DNA from 2 places in the Streptomyces sp. DT224 genome. Region 2 is predicted to be linked to the other one. Evidence: predicted binding sites of a transcription regulator. Region 2 holds the regulator's gene; the other holds the start of a gene.
What was found. Region 2 encodes HspR, which represses chaperone genes until heat shock. Its sites were predicted from a motif close to TTGAGNNNNNNNNNCTCAA; they were not measured.
Positions count from the first base shown of each region.

Region 1: the regulator HspR is predicted to act here: its motif matches at 3,064-3,082, upstream of lon (endopeptidase La).

Region 1 covers NZ_JBNCLI010000001.1:259,977-267,036, reverse strand. Annotated here, with positions in the region: gene ACLQ2N_RS01230 (polysaccharide deacetylase family protein) at 1-564, shown strand, start outside; gene lon (endopeptidase La) at 627-3,041, opposite strand; gene ACLQ2N_RS01220 (DUF4259 domain-containing protein) at 3,222-3,623, shown strand; gene ACLQ2N_RS01215 (RNA polymerase sigma factor) at 3,688-4,290, shown strand; gene ACLQ2N_RS01210 (hypothetical protein) at 4,287-5,306, shown strand; gene ACLQ2N_RS01205 (ATP-binding cassette domain-containing protein) at 5,317-6,102, shown strand; gene ACLQ2N_RS01200 (hypothetical protein) at 6,099-7,060, shown strand, end outside.
Region 2 covers NZ_JBNCLI010000005.1:231,273-238,332, forward strand. Annotated here, with positions in the region: gene ACLQ2N_RS14180 (pyridoxamine 5'-phosphate oxidase family protein) at 53-457, shown strand; gene ACLQ2N_RS14185 ((2Fe-2S)-binding protein) at 565-885, opposite strand; gene ACLQ2N_RS14190 (hypothetical protein) at 887-1,108, opposite strand; gene ACLQ2N_RS14195 (helix-turn-helix transcriptional regulator) at 1,237-2,220, shown strand; gene ACLQ2N_RS14200 (LuxR C-terminal-related transcriptional regulator) at 2,406-3,410, shown strand; gene ACLQ2N_RS14205 (LuxR C-terminal-related transcriptional regulator) at 3,407-4,414, shown strand; gene ACLQ2N_RS14210 (heat shock protein transcriptional repressor HspR) at 4,445-4,891, opposite strand; gene dnaJ (molecular chaperone DnaJ) at 4,893-6,071, opposite strand; gene grpE (nucleotide exchange factor GrpE) at 6,204-6,857, opposite strand; gene dnaK (molecular chaperone DnaK) at 6,854-7,060, opposite strand, start outside.

The DNA.
Region 1 (7,060 bases), on a different contig from region 2:
CCGGCCGAGGACACGCCCCGCCTGCTGGACATCCTCAAGGAGAAGAAGGTCCACGCGACCTTCTTCCTGCTCGGCAAGAACCACGTCAAGAAGCACCCGGACACCGTGCGGCGCCTCGCGGCCGAGGGCCACGAGATCGCCAACCACACCTGGTCGCACAAGATCCTGACCGACCGGAAGCCGGCCGAGATACGCGCCGAGCTGGAGAAGACGCAGAACGCGATCGCGGACATCACCGGCAGGAAGCCCCGGCTGATGCGCCCGCCGCAGGGCCGCACCGACGACACGATCTCCGGCATCTGCAAGGACCTCGGCCTCTCCCAGATCCTGTGGAGCGCCACCGCCAAGGACTACTCCACGACCGACTCCGCGCTGATCCGGAAGCGGATAGTCGACCAGGCGAGCAAGGACGGCATCATCCTGCTGCACGACATCTACAAGGGCACCGTGCCCGCCGTGCCCGGGATCATCGACACCCTGAAGAAGCGGGGCTACACCTTCGTGACGGTCCCCCAGCTGATGGCCCCGGCCAAGCCGGTGCCGGGCACGATCTACCGCCCGTAGGCGCGTACGGCAACGGCCCGCCTCCCCCGCGAGGGGAAGGCGGGCCGCCGTGTCCGCGGCGTCTACGCCGCGGCCGGGATCCGGTGCTCCGCCGTGGCCGGGGCGAGGGCGATCTCCAGGACCTGGCGGACGTCGGTGACCGGGTGGACGTCCAGCGTCTCCAGGACCTCGGCCGGGACGTCGTCCAGGTCCGCCTCGTTCCGCTTGGGGATCACCACGGTGGTGATGCCCGCCCGGTGCGCGGCCAGGAGCTTCTGCTTCAGGCCGCCGATCGGCAGCACCCGCCCGGTCAGCGAGACCTCACCGGTCATCGCCACATCCGTGCGGACCAGCCGGCCGGAGAGCAGCGAGGCCAGCGCGGTCGTCATCGTGATGCCGGCGCTCGGGCCGTCCTTGGGGACCGCGCCCGCCGGGAAGTGGATGTGCACGCCCCGGTCCTTGAGGTCCGCGACCGGCAGTTCGAGCTCCGCGCCGCGCGACCGGAGGAAACTCAGCGCGATCTGCGCGGACTCCTTCATGACGTCGCCCAGCTGACCGGTGAGGGTCAGCCCGGACGCCCCGGTCTCCGGGTCGGCGAGCGACGCCTCCACGAAGAGGACGTCCCCGCCCGCCCCGGTCACCGCGAGCCCGGTGGCCACGCCCGGCACCGACGTACGGCGCTCGGCCGGGTCCTGGGCGGACTCGGGCACGTGGTGCGGGCGGCCGATGAGACCGCGCAGGTCGTCCGCGCCCACCGTGAACGGCAGCTCGCGGTCGCCCAGTTCGCTCTGGGCCGCGACCTTGCGCAGCAGCCGGGCGACGGCGCGCTCCAGGTTCCGCACGCCGGCCTCGCGGGTGTACTCGCCGGCCAGCTTGCGCAGCGCCGGTTCGTCCAGCGTGACCTCGCCCTTCTCCAGGCCGGCCCGCTCCAGCTGGCGCGGGAGCAGGTGGTCGCGGGCGATGACGACCTTCTCGTCCTCGGTGTAGCCGTCGAGCCTGACCAGCTCCATGCGGTCGAGCAGCGCCTCCGGGATGGCCTCCAGGACGTTGGCGGTGGCCAGGAAGACGACGTCGCTGAGGTCGAGCTCGACCTCCAGGTAGTGGTCGCGGAAGGTGTGGTTCTGCGCGGGGTCGAGCACTTCGAGGAGGGCGGCGGCCGGGTCGCCCCGGAAGTCCGAGCCCACCTTGTCGATCTCGTCCAGGAGGACGACCGGGTTCATGGAGCCCGCCTCCTTGATGGCGCGCACGATGCGCCCGGGCAGCGCCCCGACGTACGTACGCCGGTGGCCCCGGATCTCCGCCTCGTCCCGGACACCGCCGAGCGCGACGCGGACGAACTCGCGGCCCATGGCGTGCGCCACGGACTCCCCGAGCGAGGTCTTGCCGACGCCGGGCGGCCCGACGAGGGCCAGCACCGCGCCGCCGCGCCGCCCGCCGACGACGCCGAGCCCGCGGTCGGCCCGCCGCTTGCGCACCGCGAGGTACTCGGTGATGCGCTCCTTCACGTCCTGGAGGCCGGCGTGCTCGGCGTCCAGGATCTCCTGGGCACCCTTGATGTCGTACGCGTCCTCGGTGCGCTCGGTCCAGGGCAGTTCGAGGACGGTGTCGAGCCAGGTCCTGATCCAGGAGCCCTCGGGGCTCTGGTCGGAGGCGCGCTCCAGCTTGTCGACCTCCTTGAGCGCGGCCTCGCGGACGTGCTCGGGCAGATCGGCGGCCTCGACGCGGGCCCGGTAGTCGTCGGACTCGTCCTCCGGGTCCCCGTTGAGCCCGGCGAGCTCCTTGCGCACGGCGTCGAGCTGGCGCCGCAGCAGGAACTCGCGCTGCTGCTTGTCGACACCCTCCTGGACGTCCTTGGCGATGGACTCGGCGACGTCCTGCTCCGCGAGGTGTTCGCCCAGCCACTGAATGGCGAGCTTCAGCCGGGCGACCGGGTCGGTGGTCTCCAGCAGGCGCACCTTCTGGGCGGTGGTGAGGAAGGGCGAGTAGCCCGAGTTGTCGGCGAGCGCGGAGACGCCCTCGATCTGCTGGACCCGGTCCACGACCTGCCAGGCGCCGCGCTTCTTCAGCCAGCTGGTGGCGAGCGCCTTGTACTCCTTGACCAGCTCGGCGACGGCCCCGGGCAGGGGGTCGGGGACGGAGTCGTCCGCCCGGACCCCTTCCACCCAGAGCGCGGCGCCGGGGCCGCTGGTGCCCGCTCCGATGCGGACCCGGTCGCGGCCCCGGATGAGGGCGCCCGGGTCGCCGTCGGAGAGCCGCCCCACCTGCTCGACGGTGCCGCGGACACCGATCCCGGTGTACGTCCCGTCGATGCGCGGGACCAGCAGCACCTCGGGCTTGCCGCCGCCCTCCCGGGCGGCGGCCTGCGCGGCCTCCACGGCGGCGCGCACCTCGGTGTCCGACAGGTCCAGCGGCACCACCATTCCCGGCAGCACGACCTCGTCGTCGAGCGGCAGCACGGGCAGGGTGAGCGGTGTGACGGCGTTGGACTCAGTAGCCATGATCTCCCCTTCGGCAGTCAAGTTGAGCTATACCGGCTCAATGCTTGTGAGCCCCAGGTTGTTCCCCCACCGCTGTTCGCTCTGAGCGATCAGACGCAGCACACCGGAACGGGTGCTCCGGGCTCGTTGTCAGTGGCGCCTGTCACGCTGTGTGGAGATCGATTCGCCAGGGAGAGACACATGGGTACGTGGGACGTGGGCCCCTTCGACAACGACACCGCCGCCGACTGGTGCGGCGGCCTGGACGACGCCGCGCCGGAGGCGCGCGAGGGCATGGTCCGGGCCGCGCTGGCCGAGACGGCGGGCACTACGGACTACCTGGACTCGGACGTGGCGAACGAGGCCATAGCGGCGGCCGCGCTGGTCGCGGCGCAGTGTCCCGGGGGCGCCCGCGCCGACTCCGCCTACGGCCCGGACGAGCCCCTTCCGGATCTGACCGGCCTGCGCGAGCTCGCGCTCCGGGCCCTGGACCGGGTCCTGACCGAACCGTCCGAGGCGCTGGAGCTCTGGGAGGAAGCGGAGGACGGGCCCTGGCACACGGGCATCAACCAGCTGCGCGGGGTCCTTATGCCCCGGGCCTGAGCGGCCGGCCGGTTTCCGCACACCGGGCGTGAACCGGGGGGTGGCCGGTCGGCGATATAGAGGTGTGAGCGACTTGCGCCCCTCGGGGGACGACCGGAGTGACGAGGCGCTGCTGCGTGCCGTCGCCCAGGGGGACACGGCCGCCCTGGCAGCGTTCTACGACCGGCACGCCGGCTGGCTGCTCGCCCGGCTGAGCCGGCGGTGCCCGGACGCGGAGACCGTACGGGAGGTCGTGCAGGACACCTTCGTGACGGTCTGGCGCTCCGCCTCCGCGCACCGGGGCGCGGCGGCGGGCGGCTGGCTCTGGGTGATCGCCGCCCGCCGCCTGGTCGACGCCCAGCGGACCCGGGCCCGGACGGAACGCGCGACGGCGGCCGGACAGGCGGGCGACGCCCGCTGGACCGCCCCCGCCCCGTCCGCCGAGGACCGCGTCCTGGCCGGCCTGGAGTACGGGCACGTGGGCGCCGCGCTCGACCGGATCTCCCCCGAACTCCGGGAGGTCCTCCGGGCGACCGTGGTCGACGGCCTCACCACCAGGGAGGCCGCCCGGCTGCTCGGCATACCCGAGGGCACGGTCAAGACCCGGGCCATGCGGGCCCGCCGCGAACTGCGCGCCGCCCTCGACCGGCTGGTCGCGGAGCACGGCCCCCTGGGAGGCACGGCATGACGACCTGGCACGTGACGGACGATCTGGCCCTGCGGTACGCGGAGGGCACGGCGCCGGAGACGGACTCCTGGTCCCTGGAGAAACACGTCGAGTGCTGCACCGGCTGCGCGCAACGCGTGTCGACGGCGGTACGCGACCGGACGTCCGGAGCGGCGGTGCTGGACGCGGTCCGGGCGGCGGTCCTGGCCGAGACCGTGACGGAGCCGGTTCGGGCGGCAGGGGCGGGCGCGGTTCCGGCGACGGGGGCGGGCGGGTGGCGGCAGGCACGTGGCGCGGGGCGCCGGTCCGGCGGCGTGGACGTGCCCGGGGGGTGGCGCGGCCGGGCCCGGGCGGCCGGATCCGCATGGCGCCGCGTGTCCGATGCGGGGCGCCGCCTGCCCGGAGGCCACCGTGTCGGCCGGGTGCTCTGGGCCGCCGGGCCCGCGCTGCGGGGGCCGTGGACCGGGGCGTTGCTGCTCGTCGTGTGCGCGGCCGTGGCCCTGGCGTACGGGGGCGGGTTCGACGCATCGGCCCGGGCGCTTCTGCTGCTCGTCGCGCCGGTGCTGCCGCTCGCCGGGGTCGGGGTCTCGTACGGGCGCTCCGCCGACCCCCTGCACGAGATCATCGCCACCTCCCCCGGCGGCGGGCTGCGGCTGCTGCTGACCAGGACGGCCGCGGTGCTCGGGGCGACCGTCCCGGCGCTCGCCCTGGCGTGGGCGGTGCTGCCCGCGTCGGCCGGCGGGCCGGGCCCCCTGGCCTGGTTGCTGCCCGGACTCGCTCTGACGCTCGCGGCCCTGGGGCTCGGTTCGTACGTCGGCTGCCGCACCGCGGCCGTCGTCGTCGCGACGGGCTGGGCGGCCGCCGTCACCGTACCGGCGCTCGACACGTCCCCGTCGGCACTCCTCGACCGGACGCCGACGGCGCTCCGCTACTTCGCGGGGCTCCCCGCTCAGGGCGCGTGGGCGGGAGCGGCCGTGCTCTGCGCGGCGCTGCTCGTCCTGCGCCGCCGATCCTTCGACCACCTGGAGACCTCATGAGCGTGATCGCGTGAACAGCACCGTGAAGGTGTCGGGACTGACGGTGCGGCACCGCCGCAGGACCGCCCTGGACTCCGTCGATCTCGCCTTCGGGCCCGGTGTGCACGGGCTCCTGGGCCCCAACGGGGCGGGCAAGACCTCGCTGATCCGGGTCCTGTCCACGGCCGCCGCGCCGGACGCCGGGCGGATCGAGCTGCTGGGCGCCGAGGTGGGGTCGGCATCCGACCACCGCGCCCGGGCGGAGGTCCGGCGCAGGCTGGGCTATCTGCCGCAGGAGTTCGGCTACTACGCCGGCTTCTCCGTCCGCGAGTTCGTCGCCTATGTGGCGTGGCTCAAGGAGATGGACGGCGCCCGGGTGGCCGCCGCCGTGGAGCGGGCGGTGGAACGCGTGGGTCTGGCCGACCGGATCGACTCCCGGATGAAGACGCTGTCCGGCGGCATGCTCCGGCGCGTCGGCATCGCCCAGGCGATCGTCAACGAACCGGAGCTGCTGCTCCTGGACGAACCGACCGCCGGGCTGGACCCCGAACAGCGCGTCGAGTTCCGCGCCCTCATGCGGGACCTCGGACAGCACGCGACGGTCATCCTCTCCACCCACCTGGTCGAGGACGTGGTGGCGGCCTGCGAGGACGTCACCCTGATCGAGGCGGGCCGCGTCGCGTACCGGGGGACGACGCGCGAGCTGGCGGCCCTCGGCAAGGACGGCGACGACCCGGACGCGCTCCACGGCAGCCCGGTCGAGCGCGGCTACACCACGGCCCTGCGTTCCCACCGGGCGACGGCGGGCGCCCGATGACCCTCACCGAAGCCCCCGCTCGGCGGAAGGCCTCCGGTCCGCCGCTCCCCCCGCTGCGGGCCGAGGCGCGGCGCGGGATCGGCCCGTGGACCGGGCTGTCCACGGCGCTCATGCTCGGCGTGACCATGGCCGCGAAGGCCGACGACTGGCAGGGCGACTGGATCGAGACCCAGAGCCTGCTGCACTCCGGCGCCACCCTGCTCGCCGGCCCGCTGGTGGCCGCGGCGGCCTGCTGGCAGGGTGCCCGCGACCACCGGCGCTCGACCGGTGAGCTGTGGCGCTCGACCCCGCGTGCCCGGTGGCGGCGCATGGCGGTGGCCGCGCTGCCGCTCGCGCTGTGGGCGGTCGCCGGGTATGCGGTCGCGCTGGCCGGGACGCTGGCGGCCACCTGGCCGTACGCGGGCGGCGGCGGCCCGCTCCTCTCCCTCGTCGTCGTGGACGGTGCCTTCCTGGCGGCCGTGGCGGTGCTCGGCTTCAGCGTCGGCGTGCTGTGCCGGTGGCGGCTGGCCGCGCCCGTGGCCGCCGCGCTGATGTACCTGGTGCTCGGGGTGCCGATCTACTCGGAATCCCCGGCGCGGTACCTCAACCCGGCCGAGCAGTACGCACTGTGGGACCGGCTGCCGGTCTGGTGGTTCGCCCCCGCCATGGTGGCGTGGACCTGTGGGCTGGGGGCCGCCGCGCTCACCGCCGTGGCGGCCCGGCGCCGGCTCGCCGCCCTCGTGCCGCTCGCCGTGGCCGCCGCCGTCGCCCCGCTGATCGTGTCCACGGGCGACGGCCTGTTCCGGGACGACCCGGCGGCCCACCGCATCGCCTGCACGGAGGGGAGCCCGCAGATCTGCCTGAGCGGGCGTCAGGAGCACCTGCTGCCCCAGGTCGCCGAGGCGTTGTCGGGGCTGACGGGGCGGCTGGACGGGGTGCGGGGCGCGCCGAAGCGATATGTCGCCCGGCTGCCGCTGCG
Region 2 (7,060 bases):
CACTGCCGGCACCCGCCACCGCAGCGCGCGGGGCCCCGCATACGCTGGGGCCATGGCAGTCGACGTACACCAGCCGAGCCCCGAGTACCTCGCCTTCTGGCGCGAGAGCCACGTGTGCACGCTCACCACGCCCCGCCCCGACGGCACGCCGCACGTGGTCCCGGTGTGCGTGACGTACGACCCCGAGGCCGGCCTCGCCCGGGTCATCACCAACAAGCACAGCCGCAAGGTGGCCAACATCCTGGCCGCCGGCCCGGACGGCGCCCGCGTCGCGGCATGCCAGGTGCACCGCCGCCGCTGGGCGACCCTGGAGGGCGTGGCCAGGATCAGCACGGACCCGGAACGGGTCGCGGAGGCCGTACGCCGCCACACGGAGCGCTACGACCGCGTGCCCTCCCCCAACCCGGACCGGGTCGTCATCGAGATCAGCCTGGACCGGGCGCTCGGACGCGGCTGAGCGCGCCGCCCCCGCCGGCACAGCACAACGGCGCCACCGTGTTCAGGTCACGGTGGCGCCGTTGTGTGGGGGAAGTGACTGAGCGACGTGGAACGACGGGGGATCGCTCAGGCACTGCGGGGGGTGGCGGAAATGGCTTCTGGTTCGAACAGCTGATGGTCGCGCTGCGCGAGGTTCACAAAGATCATGTCGTACCGGATGGCACAGCGCACCGGCTGCGGCGCGCCCCGCGGCTTGCGCAGGCAGCGGTAGGCACGGACCTCACCGTCGTCCTCGCGGGCGACGACGACCGGGTCGCCGAACAGAGTGACCATCAACGAGTCACCACGGTGGGGCAGCGCCGTGACGAGATCGATGAAATGCCACCCTGACCGGTAGGCGGTCGCCATCTCACGCCGGAAGGTCCGGTCGTCCGGTGGGGTGGCCATGTCAGGCGCCCGCACCGGTCGACGCGGCCGAGGCGATGTCCGCTCCGGCGGGCGCGACGGTCCAGCCGATGTCCGACTTGGCAGGCGAGACAGTCCAGCCGATGTCCGCGGCAGAGGTGGTCCCGGTGCTGACCTGCCCAAAGCCGCTGCCGCCCAACAATCCTATGCCCAGGGCCGCAACGAACGACGCGGCAAGCGCCGAGCGAAGCATTCGCTTATACATAGTCGGCTTCGTCCTCACTTGTGGATTCCTCTCCCCCGCATCAAAAACGATGTCTCACAGGGGCACGCGAGCACCACTGAGGAGATGCATCATGTTCCTGTATGTTCATGAACCTGGGGGGTGAAGATATGGCCACAATAAGCACGAAACCGGCACATCCTCATGGGATCACCGAACTTTGCCAGGCCGGGGAGCACCTTTACGCCAGCGCGTTGCGCCTGGGACGCATAGCGCGGGCGGACATCGGACCCGCGCCCTGCCTCGTGGATTTCGCCCTGCTTCACCCCGACCCCGATGACCCGGCATGGCTCCGGCCGGTCCCGCCTTCGGTCGCGCTGGCCCAGCACCTGCAGCCCCTGGAACGGGAGATCCTCGAGCGCCGCAGGCATACGGTCCAACTGACCGAATCATTCGAGCCATTCATGGACATCAGCACGCAGGGGCCTCCCGTCACCCACGCGATCACCGTGCTGGAGGGCGTCAACCGGATCAACGCCGCGCTCGACCAGGCCACGGCGGAGTGCCGTACGGAGGTCCTGACGGTCCAGCCCGGTGGCGGACGTATCGAGGACCGCCTCAGCAAATCGCTGGACCGCGGGCTCTCGGTCGTCCGGCGAGGTGTCCGGATGCGCACCCTCTATCAGCACACCGTGCGGCACAGCCCCAGCACCCTCGCGTACGCGGAGCGCATGGCTGACAGCGACGTGGAGATCCGGACACTCGAGGAGCTCATCGAGCGCCTGATCGTGTTCGACCGGACGGTGGCCTTCATCCCGGCCCAGGACGACCGTCAAGTCGCCCTGGAACTGCGCCATCCCGGACTCGTCGAGTACCTGGCCAACGTGTTCGAGCAGCTCTGGACGCGGGCGGCTCCCTTGCGGGAGGAGGTCAAGTACGAACCGACCCGTCTGGGGATCAGCGGGGTTCAGCACTCCATCGCCCAACTGCTCGTCGAGGGACACGTCGATGACTCGATCGCCCGTCGGCTCGGTATGAACGTCCGTACCTGCCGGGCCCATGTCGCCAAGCTCGCCGCCACGCTCGGCAGCACCAGCCGTGCCCAACTCGGCTACCTGATCGCCCGGTCAGGAATCCTGGACCAGGATTCCTGACCGGCCGGCCCCAAAGATCCCCACCCCCCGGGCCGGGCGGGCGTGCCACGCAATGGGGGAGAGCATGGCCACGCCCTAGATCAGCCGGGGGAGTTCCCGGCTCCCCCGACACCCCCACACTGGCCCGGGAACTAGGCTGGCACCACCGTCATCTTGCTGCACTGCCAAAAGTGAGGGGGTCACGAATGGGCAAGGACGAGGGCATACCGCACCAGCCGCACGGTGATCTGGAACTGTGCGACGCCGGCGTCAGGACGTACACCGAAGCACTCGGAGCCGGCCGGCTGCCGCGCTCCGCTCTCGAACCCGTCCCTTGCCTCGTCGAGTTGGCCCTCGTCCACGCCGATCCCCAGGACGATGGCTGGATCCGTCCGGTGCCTCCGTCCGCCGCGCTCGCCCATCTGCTCCAGCCCGTCACCCGGGAGATCCACGAGCGCATACGGCTCTCCGCCGCCCTGGCCGACTCCCTGGCCCCCCTGGCCTCCGTCGCCAGCACCGACCCCAACCTCGCCATCACCGTCCTCGAGGGCCTCCCGCTGATCGAGGCGGCCATCCAGAACGCCACGGACGGCGCACGGGAGGAGGTCCTGACCCTGCAGCCCAGCGGCAACCGCCCCGTGGACCAGCTCAAGAAGGCGCTGGACCGGGCACTGTCCATGGCCGGCCGGGGAGTGACGCTGCGCCACATCTACCAGCACCCCGCCCGGTACAGCCCGGCCATCAAGGCGTACCTGGACGACATACCGTCGGGCTTCATCCAGGTACGCACCATCGAGCAGACGGTCGAGCGCCTCTTCGTCTTCGACCGCACCGTCGCCTTCATCCCGGCCAGTCCCCGGCGCGACATCGCCCTGGAGATCCGCCACCCCGCCCTCGTGCGCTACCTGATCCAGGTGTACGAGGTGCTGTGGGCCCAGGCCAAGCCGCTCACGGCCCCCCTCCAGGCGCCCGCGCACGACATGCCGATCACCGCCGTCCAACTGAGCATCGCCCGACTCCTCGTCGAGGGCAACACCGACCAGGTCGTGGCCCGCAAGCTGGCCATCAGCGTCCGCACGTGCCGCGCCCACATCGCCAAGCTCATGCACACCCTCGACGCCACCAGCCGCACCCACCTCGGCGCCCTGCTCGTCCACTGCGGCGTCGTGGAAGGCGTTGCAGGGGGCGCCGGGGAAGGCGCCGGGGAATGACCGTTCAGGCGACGCACCCCCACAGCGAACGGGAGCTCTGCGAAGCCGCCCTCGCCCTTTACGGGGACGCCCTCGCCGCCGGCCGCATCGCCCGCAGCGCCACGGAGCCCGCGCCCTGCCTCACCGCACTCGGACTGCTCCTCCCCGACCCGCGGGACGAGGCGTGGCTGCGCCCCGTGCCGCCGTCCGCGGTCCTGGGGCAACTGCTCAGCCCTCTCAGCCGGGAGATCGACGCACGGCTCCGGCTGACGACCCAGCTGACCCGGTCCCTGCTGCCGCTGCTCACGGGGGCCGACGAGGACCCGAGCCGGTCGATCACCGTGATCGAGGGGCCCGAACGGATCAACGCGGCACTCCGCGACGCCTCGCGGTCGGCCAGGGACGAAGTCCTCACCGCCCAGCCCGGCGGCAACCGCCTGGTCCACAACATGCGCCAGGGCCGGATGAACGCGGAGTTCGTCCTCGCGGCGGGCGGACGGCTCCGACATCTCTACCAGCACTCGGCGCGCTACAGCCCCCGGCTCAAGGAGTACCTGGCGGAGATCCCGGCCGGCCGTCTCCGGATCCGCACCATGGAGCAGAGCGTGGGCCGCATGCTCGTCTTCGACCGGACCGTCGCATACCTCCCCGCCGACCCCGACGGCAGCGCCGCCCTGGAGATCCGCCACCCCGCCCTCGTGCGCTCCCTGGCCACCATCTACGAAACCCTCTGGGCCGGAGCCACGCCCTTCGGCGACCCCCTCCCCACCGCGCTCCCCGGTGCCCCCGTCACCGCCGTCCAGCAGAGCATCGCCCGCCTCCTCACCGACGGCTGCACCGACCAGGCCGCCGCCGAAAAACTCGGCATCAGCGTCCGCACCTGCCGCGCACACATCGCCAAGCTCATGCAGACCCTCGGCGCCACCACCCGCACCCACCTCGGCGCCCTGCTCGTCCGGTCGAGCATCGTGGAAGGCCCCGTACCGCCGCCGTGGACAGCGAAGCGGCCCGCCACCTCGGAGTGACGGGCCGCACAGGCGAACAGTGAGCAGCGCTCAGTCCTTCGGGCGCTTGGGGCGCCAGACCACCAGGGCGCTGGTCTGCTGCACGTCCTGGTACGGGACCAGGTCGCGCCGGTACGAGGCGTGGACCTGGGCCTCGCGCTGCTGCATGGCCGCCGCGGCTCCGTCCACGGCCGCCGAGAGCTCGGCGACGCGCTGCTGGAGCGCCGCGACCTGGTTCTCCAGCTCGATGATGCGCTTGATGCCGGCGAGGTTGATGCCCTCGTCCTGCGACAGCTGCTGCACCGTACGCAACAGCTCGATGTCGCGGGCCGAGTAGCGCCGGCCGCGTCCGGCCGTACGGTCCGGGGAAACCAGGCCGAGGCGGTCGTACTGGCGCAGTGTCTGCGGATGCAGGCCCGAGAGCTGGGCCGCGATCGAGATCACGTACACCGGGGACTCGTCGGTCAGTTCGTAAGGATTACGCCGTCGGCCGTCCACCTCAAGCTCCCTTCGCCGCCTGGAACAGCTCCGCCCTCGGGTCATGCCCCGCGGTCGCCTTGCGGTATGCCTCCAGCGCGTCCCTGGCCTCGGTACCGAGGTCGGTGGGCACGGACACCTCGACGGTGACCAGGAGGTCGCCCCGGGTGCCGTCCTTGCGGACCGCGCCCTTGCCGCGGGCCCGCATCGTACGCCCATTCGGCGTACCGGCGGGTAGCTTCAGGGTCACGGACGGGCCGCCGAGCGTCGGCACCTTCACCTCGCCGCCGAGCGCCGCCTCCGTGAAGGTGACGGGCACCGTGACGGTGAGGTTGTCGCCCTTGCGGCCGAAGACCGGGTGGGCGTCGACGTGGACCACGACGTACAGGTCGCCGGCCGGTCCGCCGCGCTCGCCCGGGGCGCCCTTGCCGCGCAGCCGGATGCGCTGCCCGTCCGAGACGCCCGCCGGGATGCGCACCTGCATGGTGTTCGAGGAGCGGGCCCGGCCGCTGCCCTTGCAGACCTCGCAGGGGTCCTGGGCGATGAGGCCGCGGCCCTTGCAGTCCACGCACGGGTCGGTGAGCGAGAAGCCGCCGCCGCTGCCGCGCGAGACCTGACCGGTGCCGACACAGGTCGGGCACACCCTGGGCGTGCCGTTCTTGTCGCCGGTGCCGGAGCACGCCTTGCAGGGGGCCTGGCTGGACATCCGGAGCGGGACCGTGGCCCCGTCGACCGCCTCGGTGAAGCTCAGCGTCACCTCGGACTCGATGTCCTGGCCGCGCCGCGGCTGCACCCGCGTACCGGCGCCGCCGCCGCGGTTGAAGAGGCCGCCGAACACGTCGCCGAGGCCGCCACCACCGCCGAAGCCGCCCTGGCCCCCGCCCGGGGCGCCTCCGAAGAGGTCCCCCAGGTCGAAGTTGAAGTTGCCCTGGGCGCCGCCGGGGCCGGCGCGGAAGCCGCCGTTGCCGAAGAGGGCGCGCGCCTCGTCGTACTCCTTGCGCCTCTTGGCGTCGCCGAGGACGTCATTCGCCTCGGAGATCTCCTTGAAGCGCTCCTCCGCCTTGTCGTCGCCCTTGTTGGCGTCCGGGTGGAACTCGCGGGCGAGCTTCCGGTACGCCTTCTTGATCTCGGCGTCGGTGGCGTCCTTGGGGACGCCGAGAACCTTGTAGTAGTCCTTCTCGACGAAGTCCTTCGTACTCATCGACGTCCCTCCTTCCGGACGACCGGCCGGGAGCCTCCCGTCCGGGCGGTGCCGGGCCCGCAGGCCCTGGTACCGACCGGACGGGAGGCCCGGGTGGCCGGGCGGTGTGCTGCCAGGTGATCGGACGGAATGTCAGACCTCCTCGCCGCCACCGCTCTCCTCGTCGTCTGCCTTCTCTTCCTTCGCGGCGGCGGGAGCCGCCCCCGGCTGGGGTTCGGCGACCGCGACCCGCGCGGGGCGAATGGTGCGCTCGCCGATCCGGTAGCCGGGCTGCAGGATCGCCACGCAGGTCGTCTCCTCGACGTCCGGCGCGTAGCTGTGCATCAGGGCCTCGTGGACCGTCGGGTCGAAGGGCTCGCCCTCCTTGCCGAACTGCTGCAGGCCCAGCTTCGCGACGACCGTCTCCAGCGATTCGGCCACCGACTTGAACCCGCCCACGAGCTCGCCGTGCTCCCGGGCCCGGCCGACGTCGTCGAGGACGGGCAGCAGCTCGGACAGGAGGTTCGCGACGGCGATCTCCTTGACCGTGACCCGGTCCCGCTCCACGCGGCGGCGGTAGTTCTGGTATTCGGCCTGCAGCCGCTGGAGGTCGCCGGTGCGCTCGTTGAGCGCGCTGCGTGCCTGGTCCAGCTGCGCGGTCAGGGCCGTGGTCTCGTTCGCGTCCCCGGCCGGGGCCGCCGCCGCCTCCTCCTCGGAGGGGGCGGCGGCCTTCGGCTCGGCGTCGTCAGAGGTGGCGCCGGAGGGGACGTCGGGCTCCTCCTCGAAGCCCGGAGTCTCCTCGGTCACGCCGCACCGCCCTTGGAGTCCTTCTCGTCGTCCACGATCTCGGCGTCCACGACGTCGTCCTGGGCGTCGCCCTGGGCCTGCCCGGCGCCCGGCTGCGCGTCGCCCTGCGGGCCGCCCTCGGCCTGCGCGTTGGCGTACATCGCCTGGCCCAGCTTCTGGGAGACGGCGGCGACCTTCTCGGTGGCCGTGCGGATCTCGGCGGA